2 regions of the Pseudoalteromonas sp. MMG012 genome follow, and region 1 is predicted to be linked to the other one. Evidence: predicted binding sites of a transcription regulator. Region 1 holds the regulator's gene; the other holds the start of a gene.
The links. Region 1 encodes sigma-54, which starts transcription at its own class of promoters, with help from an activator protein. Its sites were predicted from a motif close to GTTGGCACGNNNNTNGNNT; they were not measured.

Region 1 (5,699 bases):
AGGCTATGTTCCGCATCCTCTCGAATAACATCGACGATGTCATCAATTGTAATTCGCCCTAGTAGGTGGTTATTATCATCGACAACCGCCGCAGAAATCCAATTATGGCGCTCAAATAGTTGTGCGACTTCGGTTTCATCCATTGAAATAGGGATCGATTCTTTATCTTCGTCCATGAGGTCATGAACCAGTTTATCCGGCGGGTTGGTTAACAGTGTACTCAATGGCATAGCACCGATAAAGCAGTTGTCTTTATCTACTACATATAAATCATCAGTGCCGTCTGGTAGCTCGCCTTTCAACCGCAAGTAGCGTAATACAACATCTAATGACACATCAGCTCGGATTGTGACTGTATCGCTGTTCATCAGTGCGCCAGCAGAGCGTTCTTGATACGATAGCGCTTGAGTGGCACGTTCACGATCTTGTGTGTCCATACTACCGACAACGTCGAGGTAGATGGTATCAGGTAAGCCCCGTAGTACTTCTCCTAAGTCATCATCACCCATATCTTCCGTAGCGGCGGCAATAAGCTCAGGGTCCATTTTTGCGATAATGCCAAGACGCACATCTTCAGACAGTTCTTCCAGTACGTCACCTTGTATATCAGGGTCGACCAGCTTCCAAAGCTGGGTACGTACTTTGTGCGGTGAAGATTCAAGTAATAGGGCCGTATCACATGGAGCTGTTTCTGCTAAAATTCGCCTGACTTGAACAAATTGTCCACTATTAAGCGCAAGCGTGACTTGCTGGAGTTGTTGTAGCGTATAATCTTGTTCAAGCGCTTCAGGCATAGGCGTCCTAATGATGTTGTTTTGTTAGTATCTTTACGCGTACCCAGGTGATTTTATACTATATAATAAGAAATTGAGTGATGCAGAGGTACGCAGCCTTTGGCTTGAGAGTTTAACGTACTTTAGAGTGTGTTGCCATGTGAGAAAGAGGTAATAATATTAACTTCTTGTGCTTGGAAAGTTATTCTTGCTCGTGAAATTTTTGTTCTATCAAGGTGCCAATCGCGTTTAAGGCAGATTGAGCATCAGGCCCTTCGCACTTGATCCTTACGTATTTTCCTTGGCTACTTTCTAACAAAAGTAATGCCAAAACACTGTCGCCAGCAGCTTCTTTGTCATCTTGGTATAAGGTAATTTTTGCGTCGAACTTGATGGCCAGTTGTGCCAGTACTGTTGCGGCTCTGGCATGCAGACCACACTTATTCTGAATTAAGAAAGTACCCTCATAATACATTGTATTAATTGTTTTGCTCACGATGACGGATCTGAACATTTGGATGAGATCGTTGAAAACTTTCCCCAATTGTTTGCGCTAAATACACAGAGCGATGTTGCCCGCCTGTACAGCCGATAGCGATGGTAAGATAGCTGCGGTTATTACGTTCAAGATGGGGTAACCACGTTTGTACAAAGGTTTGAATTTGCCAAGTGAATTTTTGTACGATGCTATGCCCAGCTAAATACTCTTGAACGGGTTGATCTAAGCCCGTTAGTGGTTTTAGTTCTGGTTCCCAATGAGGGTTAGGCAGGAAGCGTGCATCAAACACATAATCAGCATCTTTTGGCATGCCGTGTTTAAAGCCAAAAGATAAAAAGGTAATAATAAGTTGTTTATCTTTTTTACCTAAAATCCGCTCACGGATAGATTCAGCTAACTGGTGGACACTGAGGTCGGTTGTATCAATAAATACATCGGCACTGGTGATCAGTACATCCAATAGCTGCTTTTCTTCTTTAATCGCCAGATCTAATGGTAAGTTATTTATAGAGAGTGGGTGTAGCCTGCGAGTTTCAGAAAAGCGTTTGATCAATGTTTGATCATCACTGTCCAAGTAAAATAATATCGGATTAGCAAATCCTGGTAAATACTCAAGAATATCGTTGAACTCTTGCTGTTGTTTTGGCAAGTTACGCACATCAATACTGACCGCAATTTTGTCATAGCTCTCAGACACGCTTCTAACCAAAGACGGAAGTAAATTGACCGGAATATTGTCAACACAATAGTAGCCTAAATCTTCTAACACTCTTAATGCAACGGACTTCCCAGAACCAGAGCGACCACTAATAATGATTAATTCCACAATTATCCCCTATTTACTAATCTTGAGCCTTAATAATACTATAGAGCTCGGTATCATTGCAGGCATGTCTCAACTGCTTACAGAACTCTTTATCTTTTAAGCTTTCAGCAATTGCAGCGAGTGTTTTCAGATGCTGTTGATTATCACCTTCAGGTACAATGAGTGCAACAAAAATATCGACTGGACGATTGTCTATGGCATCGAATGGAACTGGTTTTTTACTAACTAATATCATCGCAAAAACTTGTTCGATACCTTGCATTCTGCCATGTGGAATAGCGATGCCTTTACCAATTCCAGTGCTGCCTAACTTCTCTCTAGACATGAGTGCAGATAAAACATCATGCTGTTCTAGGTGGGGTAACTGTTCATGTGTAAGTTCGCTAACGTATTCGAGAATACGTTTTTTGCTATTAAAAAGGACCGCAGCTTTACTGCAGTCCTTGTTGATTATTGAGCTAAGTTTCATGGTTAATGTCGAGTAAGCTTTTCTTTGTGTTTGATTACTTGTCTGTCTAGCTTGTCAACCAAACCATCAATAGCAGCATACATATCTTGATGCTCGGTAGAGGCAAATACTTCTGCTCCGCTTAAGTGTAAGGTCGCTTCGGCTTTTTGTACGAGTTTTTCAACATCTAAAATCACATGCACATTATTGATATGATCAAAGTGCCTTTCTAGCTTCGCAAACTTGGTGTTGACATAGTCTCTTAGTGATTCAGTTACTTCTACGTGACGACCAGTTAAATTTAGTTGCATGAGCATTTTCCTTCTTTGATATTACGTCTTATATCAAGCTTTTACGCTGATTCGACGGTGGAATGGCTAACGACTCCCGATATTTTGCTATCGTACGTCGGGCCACTTTGATTCCTTGCTCTGCCAATATATCCGCAATTTTGCTATCACTTAATGGCTTAGCAGTATTTTCGGCGGCAATGAGCTTTTTGATCAATGCTCTAATCGCTGTGGAAGAGCATTCACCTCCGTTTTCGGTACTCACATGGCTCGAGAAGAAATATTTCAACTCAAAAATGCCCCTAGGTGTGTGCATATATTTTTGTGTTGTGACACGTGAAATAGTGGACTCATGCATCTCTACCATTTCAGCCACATCATTTAGCACCATAGGTTTCATTGCTTCAGGGCCATGTTCAAAGAATGCCTGTTGTTGCTGCACAATGCAATTAGTTACTTTCATTAACGTATCATTGCGGCTTTCTAAGCTTTTAATAAACCATTTAGCTTCTTGTAAATGCGAACGAATAAATTGACTATCAGTGCTTGATTTCATTGAGCGAGACATCGCCGCATAGTGATCATTGACTCTAATTTTCGGCATTGAATCAGGGTTTAATTCAACTAACCATCGGCCTTTCACTTTTTTCACAGAGACATCAGGTATGACATATTCAGACTCTTCGCGGATGATACTGGCCGCAGGTTTTGGATTTAAGCTGTGTATTAGAGTCATGACTTCTTTTAAATCGGACTCTTTCAGCTTCGTCTTTTTCATTAGCGTTCGATAGTCTCGACTTGCAAGTAAGTCGATATGTTCGGTGAGCACATGTTTAGTATGTTCCAGCCAAGGTGTACTTTTATCAAACTGATTAAGCTGGATACATAAACATTCTTGTAAGCTCCGAGCAGCAATGCCGACAGGGTCAAATAATTGAATGCGTTTCAGGACAGCCTCAATTTCATCAAGTTCAATGGCATCTTCTGAACTCTCGTCATTAAGGCTTTCTAAGATTTCATCGGTCGATAAGGTTAATAAACCACCATCATCCACGGCTTCCACAATAGCGACAGCGATCCCTCTATCAGTATCACTAAACGGGGTCAGTTCTAGTTGCCACATTAAGTATTCATGGAGCGATTCGGTGGTTGCGCCTTGGTACATGTTTTCGTCTTCAGGCATAGGGCCGCTGCTTGTTGCTGGTGCAGCACTCATGTATTCATCCCATGTGACATCCATCGCAAGTTCTTCGCTAACAGTGTCTTTACTCATAGCCGCGTCTGCATCAAGCTCATAGTCACTGACTGGAGCTTCTTCAATACTGTCTGAATTAGATTCTTCTTTCGAGAGCTCTTTATGTTCTTTTTCTATATTTTCGTTGTCGTTTTCATGCTCTGATTCTTCAACTTCCAGTAATGGGTTGCTGTCCAAGGCTTCTTGGATTTCTTGTTGGAGATCTAGCGTGCTCAATTGCAACAAGCGGATAGCCTGTTGTAATTGGGGTGTCATGGTTAATTGCTGACCCATGCGCAGCTGTAACGATTGCCTCATGTATCTCTAACAATCCTTTCTATTAATCAATTATTAAAATTACCTAGATACTATAACTATAGCCTGAATTGTTCACCTAGGTAGACATCTCGAACAGTTTGATCGGCAAGCACGTGTTCTGGAGTACCTGATGCAATTAATTCACCATGTGAAACTATGTATGCTTTTTCGCACACATCAAGTGTTTCTCGTACATTATGATCTGTGATCAGAACACCTATACCGCGTTTTTTTAAATGTTCGATAATTTTCTTTATATCTAACACCGAAATTGGGTCAACACCAGCAAAAGGCTCATCTAACAGGATAAATTTTGGGTTTGCGGCTAAAGCGCGAGCAATTTCGACTCTTCGACGTTCACCTCCTGACAATGCCATACCTTGACTTGTACGTATATGTTGGATGTTGAATTCATCTAATAATTCATTAAGAATTTGCTCTCGATCAGGTTTACTCAGCTCATTACGAGTTTCTAAAATAGCCATTAAGTTCTGGTAAACGGTTAACTTTCGAAAGATGGAAGATTCTTGCGGTAAATAACCTATGCCTAACCTTGCTCGACTGTGCATCGGTAACAGGGTGATATCGTGGTCATCAATTGTTACGGTACCGTTGTCGCTTGGCACTAATCCAACAATCATATAAAAACTGGTCGTTTTACCTGCCCCGTTGGGGCCTAGCAAGCCAACAATACTGCCTGCCTCGACGGCAAGGCTGACATTTTTTACGACTTGTCGTCCTTTGTAGCTTTTAGCCAAAGCGGTTGCAGTCAAAGTACTCATTTATTATTTGCCTTGTTCTTTATTCGATTTTTTTTCTGGGACTAGAATTGTGTGTACTCGGCCAGTATTTTCATTACCCTTTTCAGCATTTATTAATTGTTTATCCATATCGTAAATTATGGATTGTGCTTTTATGATTTGGCCTGCTTGGTTAATTTCTGCATCACCTTTGATTGTCAGCTTTTTATTCGCTACATCATATCGAACCTCACTCGCCGTGGCACTTAATACGGTGCCATCAGCTTGTGTCTCGGTAAAACGCGCTGGGTTACCTGTAGCGACAAGCAGTTGTTTATTTTCTCCTAACTCAGCCCGTCTATGCACTTCTAGGCGATCAGCGTTAATTTGTCTATTACCATGTATAATTTCAACATTTTGTTCAAAAATACCAATGTTGGTTTTTAATTGTGCGGTTTGCTTGCCTGCTTTAATTGATACTTGTGATGCAAAGTCATTATTGTTGGCCGCAAGCGCGCTGCTGAATGTAAGCCCAATAAAGGCTACGGTGACTATTAATCTATTGGTCATA
Region 2 (5,699 bases), on a different contig from region 1:
CAAGTAACATTGCTAATGCGGATACCCCTGGTTACAAAGCAAAAGATATTGATTTTGCACGAGCATTTAAAGCGGCAAAATCTAACCAGCAAAGTGGCAATACAATGCTGCGCACCAATGACAAACATCTCTCCGGTGGTACTAAATTAAACAGCGGTGTAGAGCTATTTCGTAATCCAAATCAAACAGATACGGGCGATGGTAATTCAGTTGATATACAAGTGGAACGAAACTTGTATGTACAGAATGCATTAGAGTATCAAGCAAGTTTGCAATTTCTCACAGGTAAATTTAAAGGGTTGAAAAAAGCCCTAGGCGGTCAAGGAGCTTAATTATGAGTTTATATAATGTATTTGACATAGCGGGTTCAGGAATGAGTGCGCAAAACATACGCCTAAATACCACTGCGAGTAATATTTCTAACGCAAATAGCATTAGTTCAAGCCAAAATGATGTGTATCGAGCAAGGCACCCTGTATTTGCAGCTGAACTTACTAAAGCAAATGAATTACAAAATGCAAACTCAGCAGGCGCATCAGTGGGAGTTAAGGTATTGGGGATCGTTGAAAGTGATAAACCACTTCAGGTCGAATATAGTCCCAATCATCCAAGTGCCGACAAAGATGGGTATATCTATAAACCAAATGTGAATGTAGTTGAGGAGATGACAAATATGATTTCCGCTTCACGTTCGTATCAAACAAATGTTCAGGTGGCAGATGCAGCAAAACAAATGCTGAGTAAAACTCTGCTACTTGGTCAGCGTTAACGGGGGCACTAGCCAATGAATAGCGAAGTAAGTCAAACGTCCAGTCATATTGATTCGTTACGGTGGCCAGATAAACAAAAGCCAGTAGAAAAAGATGATACGTTAAAGCAAGAGGATTTCTTTGCCTTGCTTACCCAGCAGTTATCTTATCAAGATCCGAGTAAACCTGCTGATAATGACCAAATGATCGCACAAATGACGAGCTTTACAATGGCGGAAGGTATTTCAAATTTGAATACAAAATTTGAGTCTTTGTCTGCATCAATGACATCCAATTCTGCGTTACAAGCATCAACCCTAGTTGGTAAGAAAGCGTTACTTGAATCGGATACTTTGGAGTTAAGTGCTAGTGGTTCAGCGAGAGGCTCTATTATTTCAGCTAAGCCGGCGGAGAAATTGGTCGTAAATATCTACGATGAATCAAACCAGTTAGTTCGCTCTATTGATATGGGGGAACAAAAAGCAGGTGCAATTAGGTTCGAGTGGGATGGTAAGAATGGGGATGGTGAACCAATGCCTGAAGGGGATTATGAGATAAAGGCAGAAGCAAGTATTAACGGTGAATTTACCAGTTTACCGACAGCAACCTTTAAAAATATCGATAGTGTCAATGTTAATGGCGCTAACGGAATAATCATCAACACAAAAGCAGGCGCAGTAAGACTTACTGACGTCGCTGAAATCGCTTAATTCAAAGTTTATAGAATAGGCCTTACGTACAAGAGGTAAGAGTATGAGTTTTAATATTGCATTAACAGGTTTAGCGGCTGCTCAAAAAGATCTGGACACCACCGCAAATAACATCGCAAACGTAAATACCACAGGCTTTAAAGAGTCTCGAGCTGAATTTGCTGATGTTTATGCATCATCAGTATTTAGTTCAGGAAAAACTAAAAATGGTGATGGTGCGCAAACGACAATGGTTGCACAGCAATTTCACCAAGGTTCATTGCAATTTACAGCCAATTCGTTAGATTTGGCAATCACTGGTGAAGGTTATTTTGCTACGAGCTCTGAATTAGGCTCGCAGGATTATAGTTATACGCGAGCTGGTGCATTTAAGTTAAATAAGGATAACTTTATCTCAGATGCGCAAGGTAATTTCTTACAAGGCTTTCCTGTAGACCCAAGCACTGGTGCAACTACATCGGTGAGTTTAAGTACTGCATCGGCAATGCAAATCCCTGATGCATCAGGAGCTCCGAGAGCGACAACTAATGTATATTCTTCGTTTAACCTTGATTCAAGAGCGTCGCAACCAACAATTGCTTTTGATCCAACAGTTGGTGCATCGTTCAATAGTTCAACATCTACTACGGTGTATGACTCGTTAGGTGAACCTCATACGGTACAGCTTTACTTCAGAAAAACAGCCACAGCAAATAATTGGGAGGTATTTGGTACCATAGATAATAAGCCTTTCACGTCTGATGGTACAGCGGGTACTGGTGGGCCACATCCTATTGCAGGGTTTACATTCGATGCAACAGGCTTACCTAGTTCGACGATCCCATACTCTGCTGCAGGGGTCGCTGGTACAGCGGTACCGGTCGTTGCTGGTGGGACGTTTGGTGCACTGCCCTTACCTAGTGGCGCAGGTACAGGCCTTTCAACATTGTTAACTAATGGTGCTACGTTTCCAGCTCCATTGAATATGAATTGGCGCGATGAAGCGAATACCACCAACAAATTACCGACTCAATATGCGAGTCGCTTTGAAGTGAAAGCACTAGAGCAAGATGGCGCAACAGTAGGGCGTTTAGCTGGGGTCGATATTGGTGCAGATGGTAAAATTGTTGCCTCATATAGTAACGGTGATTCAACATTTTTAGGCCAAGTGGCTATGGTTCGCTTTTCTAACTCCCAAGGGCTTCAACAAGTGGGAGGCACTTCTTGGAAAAAGAGCTTAACCTCAGGAGAGCCAATTGCGGGAGAGCCAAACTCCGGAACGCTCGGGTCAATTAATTCTTCGGCGTTGGAACAATCAAATGTAAACTTGACGAATGAGCTTGTTGATTTGATAAGTGCGCAGAGAAACTTTCAGGCGAACTCCCGAGCGTTAGAAGTGAATTCAACATTACAACAAGCAATATTACAGATTCGATAACGAACTAATTCTAAAGGCCGCATATGCGGCCTTTTTATGTTTCCCTCCTTGGTCCGCCATTAACTCTATTTACCTTACTCACCTACAATCTACCGTCAAAATTTAACTGGCATTATAATTGCATTATTCTTTATATGATGAATTTTTAGGTCAATGCAATGGATAAAATGCTCTATATCGCTATGTCTGGTGCGAAACAAAACCTGCATGGTGTGGCTATTAAAGCAAATAATTTAGCCAATGCAAATACGACCGGGTTTAAGTCAGATTTTGCTCAAGCACGTTCCATGCAGGCATTTGGTGAAGGGTTACCGACTCGGGTGTTTGCTATGCAAGAGCGGCCTGGTACGAATATGACTAGCGGCGCGATTGTTGAAACCGGGCGAGATCTAGATATCGCGGTGTCTGATAAGTCTTGGATAAGTGTCATGGATAAAAGTGGCAAAGAAGCTTATACCAAAGTTGGGACGCTGAATATTACTGCTGATGGAGCGCTGGTAACTAGTCATGGGCGTCAAGTTGTTGGTGAAAGTGGTCCTATTATTTTACCTATTCCGGTAGAGAAGGTGACATTCAGCGATGACGGGTCGATTCAAGTGCGCCCTCAGGGGGCACCTGCAAACTTTTTGGAAGTGGTAGATCGTTTAAAGATCATTGAAGCAGATAACACCAAATTAGAAAAAGGAAATGATGGTTTATTCAGGCCAAAAGAAGGCTCGCTAGATGATGGTTTATGTGGTTTTTGTGATGTATCACCCACAGCAAAAGTAATGAGCGGAGCCTTAGAAATGTCTAATGTAAATCCTGTGCATGAGATGGTCGATATGATTAATCATCAGCGGCAGTTTGAAATGCAAATGAAACTAATGAAAACAGCAGAAGAAATTGACGAACGTCATGTATCACTGCTGCGTATAGTCTAACGAAGTGAGGTATATGTTATGAATCCAGCGTTATGGATCAGTAAAACCGGCCTAGATGCCCAGCAAACTGATATATCGGTAATTTCGAATAACCTCGCGAATGCTAGTACTGTAGGTTACAAGAAGAGCAGAGCAATTTTTGAAGATTTACTTTATCAAAATATTAATCAGCCTGGTGGTCGTTCGTCACAAGATACAGAGTTACCCTCAGGACTAATGCTCGGTGCGGGGGCCAAGGTTGTTGCAAACCAAAAGAATTTCTCCCAAGGTAATATGCTTAGTACTGAAAACTCATTAGATTGGATGATCCAAGGTCCTGGTTTTTTTGAAATTCAAATGCCAGATGGCACCATTGGGTATAGCCGTAATGGCCAATTTACGACCGATGAGAATGGTAGAGTGGTTACTTCAGGTGCAGGTTTCCCTGTGCAACCAGAAATGAATGTGCCAGATGATGCTAAGTCGATCACAATTTCACAAGACGGCGAAGTATCTGTGAGAGTCGCAGGGCAAGCACAAAATACGGTTATCGGGCAATTAGTTATAAGTGACTTTATTAACCCATCAGGTTTAGAGCCAATGGGTCAGAATTTATATACGGAAACAGCGGTGAGTGGAGCACCAGTGCAAGGGAATCCGAGTGCAGATGGATTAGGTTCTATTGTGCAAGGAGCATTGGAGACATCAAATGTCAATGTGACTGAAGAGTTGGTCAACTTAATTGAAACCCAGCGAGTCTATGAAATGAACTCAAAAGTGATTTCTTCAGTGGATGAGATGCTGAGTTATATCAATCAGCAGTTATAAATTTTAGGAGGTTGTATGCGTGCTTTATGTATGATTGTGGCGGCATTGATTTTGCTTTCTGGTTGCGTGTCGACACAAAATAGTGAGGTTGTGCGTGATGACCCTTATTATGCACCTATGTATCCAGAACAAGATTTAGAGCAAGTCGTTGCGACAGGGTCATTATTTAATCCAAATCGTTCGAATGATTTATATGCAGATAAGAAAGCGCTACGCACAGGCGATATTATTACTGTTGTACTAAGAGAGTCAACACAAGCATCTAAAGCAGCGAACAGTGAAACCGATAAAGAAACGGATTTAAAACTAGATCCTGTATTAGGCTTTAATGGTACGCCGGTAAATATTGGCGGAGACAATATTCAATTTGGTTTAGGGTCCGAGTCATCTTTTAAAGGTGACAGCAAAGCAAATCAATCAAACAGTTTGTTTGGTAACATTTCTGTCAATGTGATGCGGGTGTTACCCAATGGTAATTTGGTGATCCGAGGAGAAAAGTGGCTTACTTTAAATACAGGGGAGGAGTTTATCCGCCTCGAAGGTCTCGTTCGAGCAGCAGATGTTGCTGCGGACAATACGGTTGAGTCAAATCGCATTGCGAATGCCCGTATTCAATATTCAGGGAAAGGGCAAGGCCAAGAAGCACAAAGTTCAGGCTGGTTAACTCAATTCTTTATGAGTACGTTGCTACCATTTTAGGGCACAAATATTATGAAACTATGTCATCTATTCTTATCTGTATTATTGATAACGCTAGTACCAATAGCGAAGGCTGAACGGGTCAAGGATATAAGTATGGTGCAAGGCGTTCGCTCTAACCAATTAGTAGGCTATGGCTTGGTTGTGGGTTTGCCTGGTACGGGTGAATCAAGTCGTTTCACCGAACAGAGCTTTAAAGCAATGTTAAGTGGTTTCGGCATTACTTTGCCGTCTTCTTTGAAACCAAAAATAAAGAATGTGGCGGCTGTTGCAGTTCATGCTGATTTGCCCCCTTTTACTAAGCCCGGCCAAACGATTGATGTAACTGTGTCTTCAATAGGCAGTGCGGGCAGTTTACGGGGAGGTACGTTATTACAAACCTTTTTAAAAGGGG

Region 2: J8L97_RS00925 (flagellar basal body rod protein FlgF) is a predicted target of sigma-54. The motif match lies at 2,982-3,000, and genes of this name have one in related genera.

What each region holds. Positions count from the first base shown of each region.
Region 1 is NZ_JAGJEF010000010.1:32,723-38,421, forward strand. It holds gene mgtE (magnesium transporter) at 1-794, opposite strand, end outside; gene J8L97_RS05355 (HPr family phosphocarrier protein) at 976-1,248, opposite strand; gene rapZ (RNase adapter RapZ) at 1,253-2,098, opposite strand; gene J8L97_RS05365 (PTS sugar transporter subunit IIA) at 2,115-2,567, opposite strand; gene hpf (ribosome hibernation promoting factor) at 2,570-2,857, opposite strand; gene J8L97_RS05375 (RNA polymerase factor sigma-54) at 2,886-4,388, opposite strand; gene lptB (LPS export ABC transporter ATP-binding protein) at 4,445-5,170, opposite strand; gene lptA (lipopolysaccharide transport periplasmic protein LptA) at 5,174-5,698, opposite strand; gene lptC (LPS export ABC transporter periplasmic protein LptC) at 5,688-5,699, opposite strand, start outside.
Region 2 is NZ_JAGJEF010000002.1:15,898-21,596, reverse strand. It holds gene flgB (flagellar basal body rod protein FlgB) at 1-332, shown strand, start outside; gene flgC (flagellar basal body rod protein FlgC) at 335-769, shown strand; gene J8L97_RS00935 (flagellar hook assembly protein FlgD) at 785-1,459, shown strand; gene flgE (flagellar hook protein FlgE) at 1,503-2,876, shown strand; gene J8L97_RS00925 (flagellar basal body rod protein FlgF) at 3,035-3,799, shown strand; gene flgG (flagellar basal-body rod protein FlgG) at 3,818-4,606, shown strand; gene flgH (flagellar basal body L-ring protein FlgH) at 4,622-5,305, shown strand; gene J8L97_RS00910 (flagellar basal body P-ring protein FlgI) at 5,318-5,699, shown strand, end outside.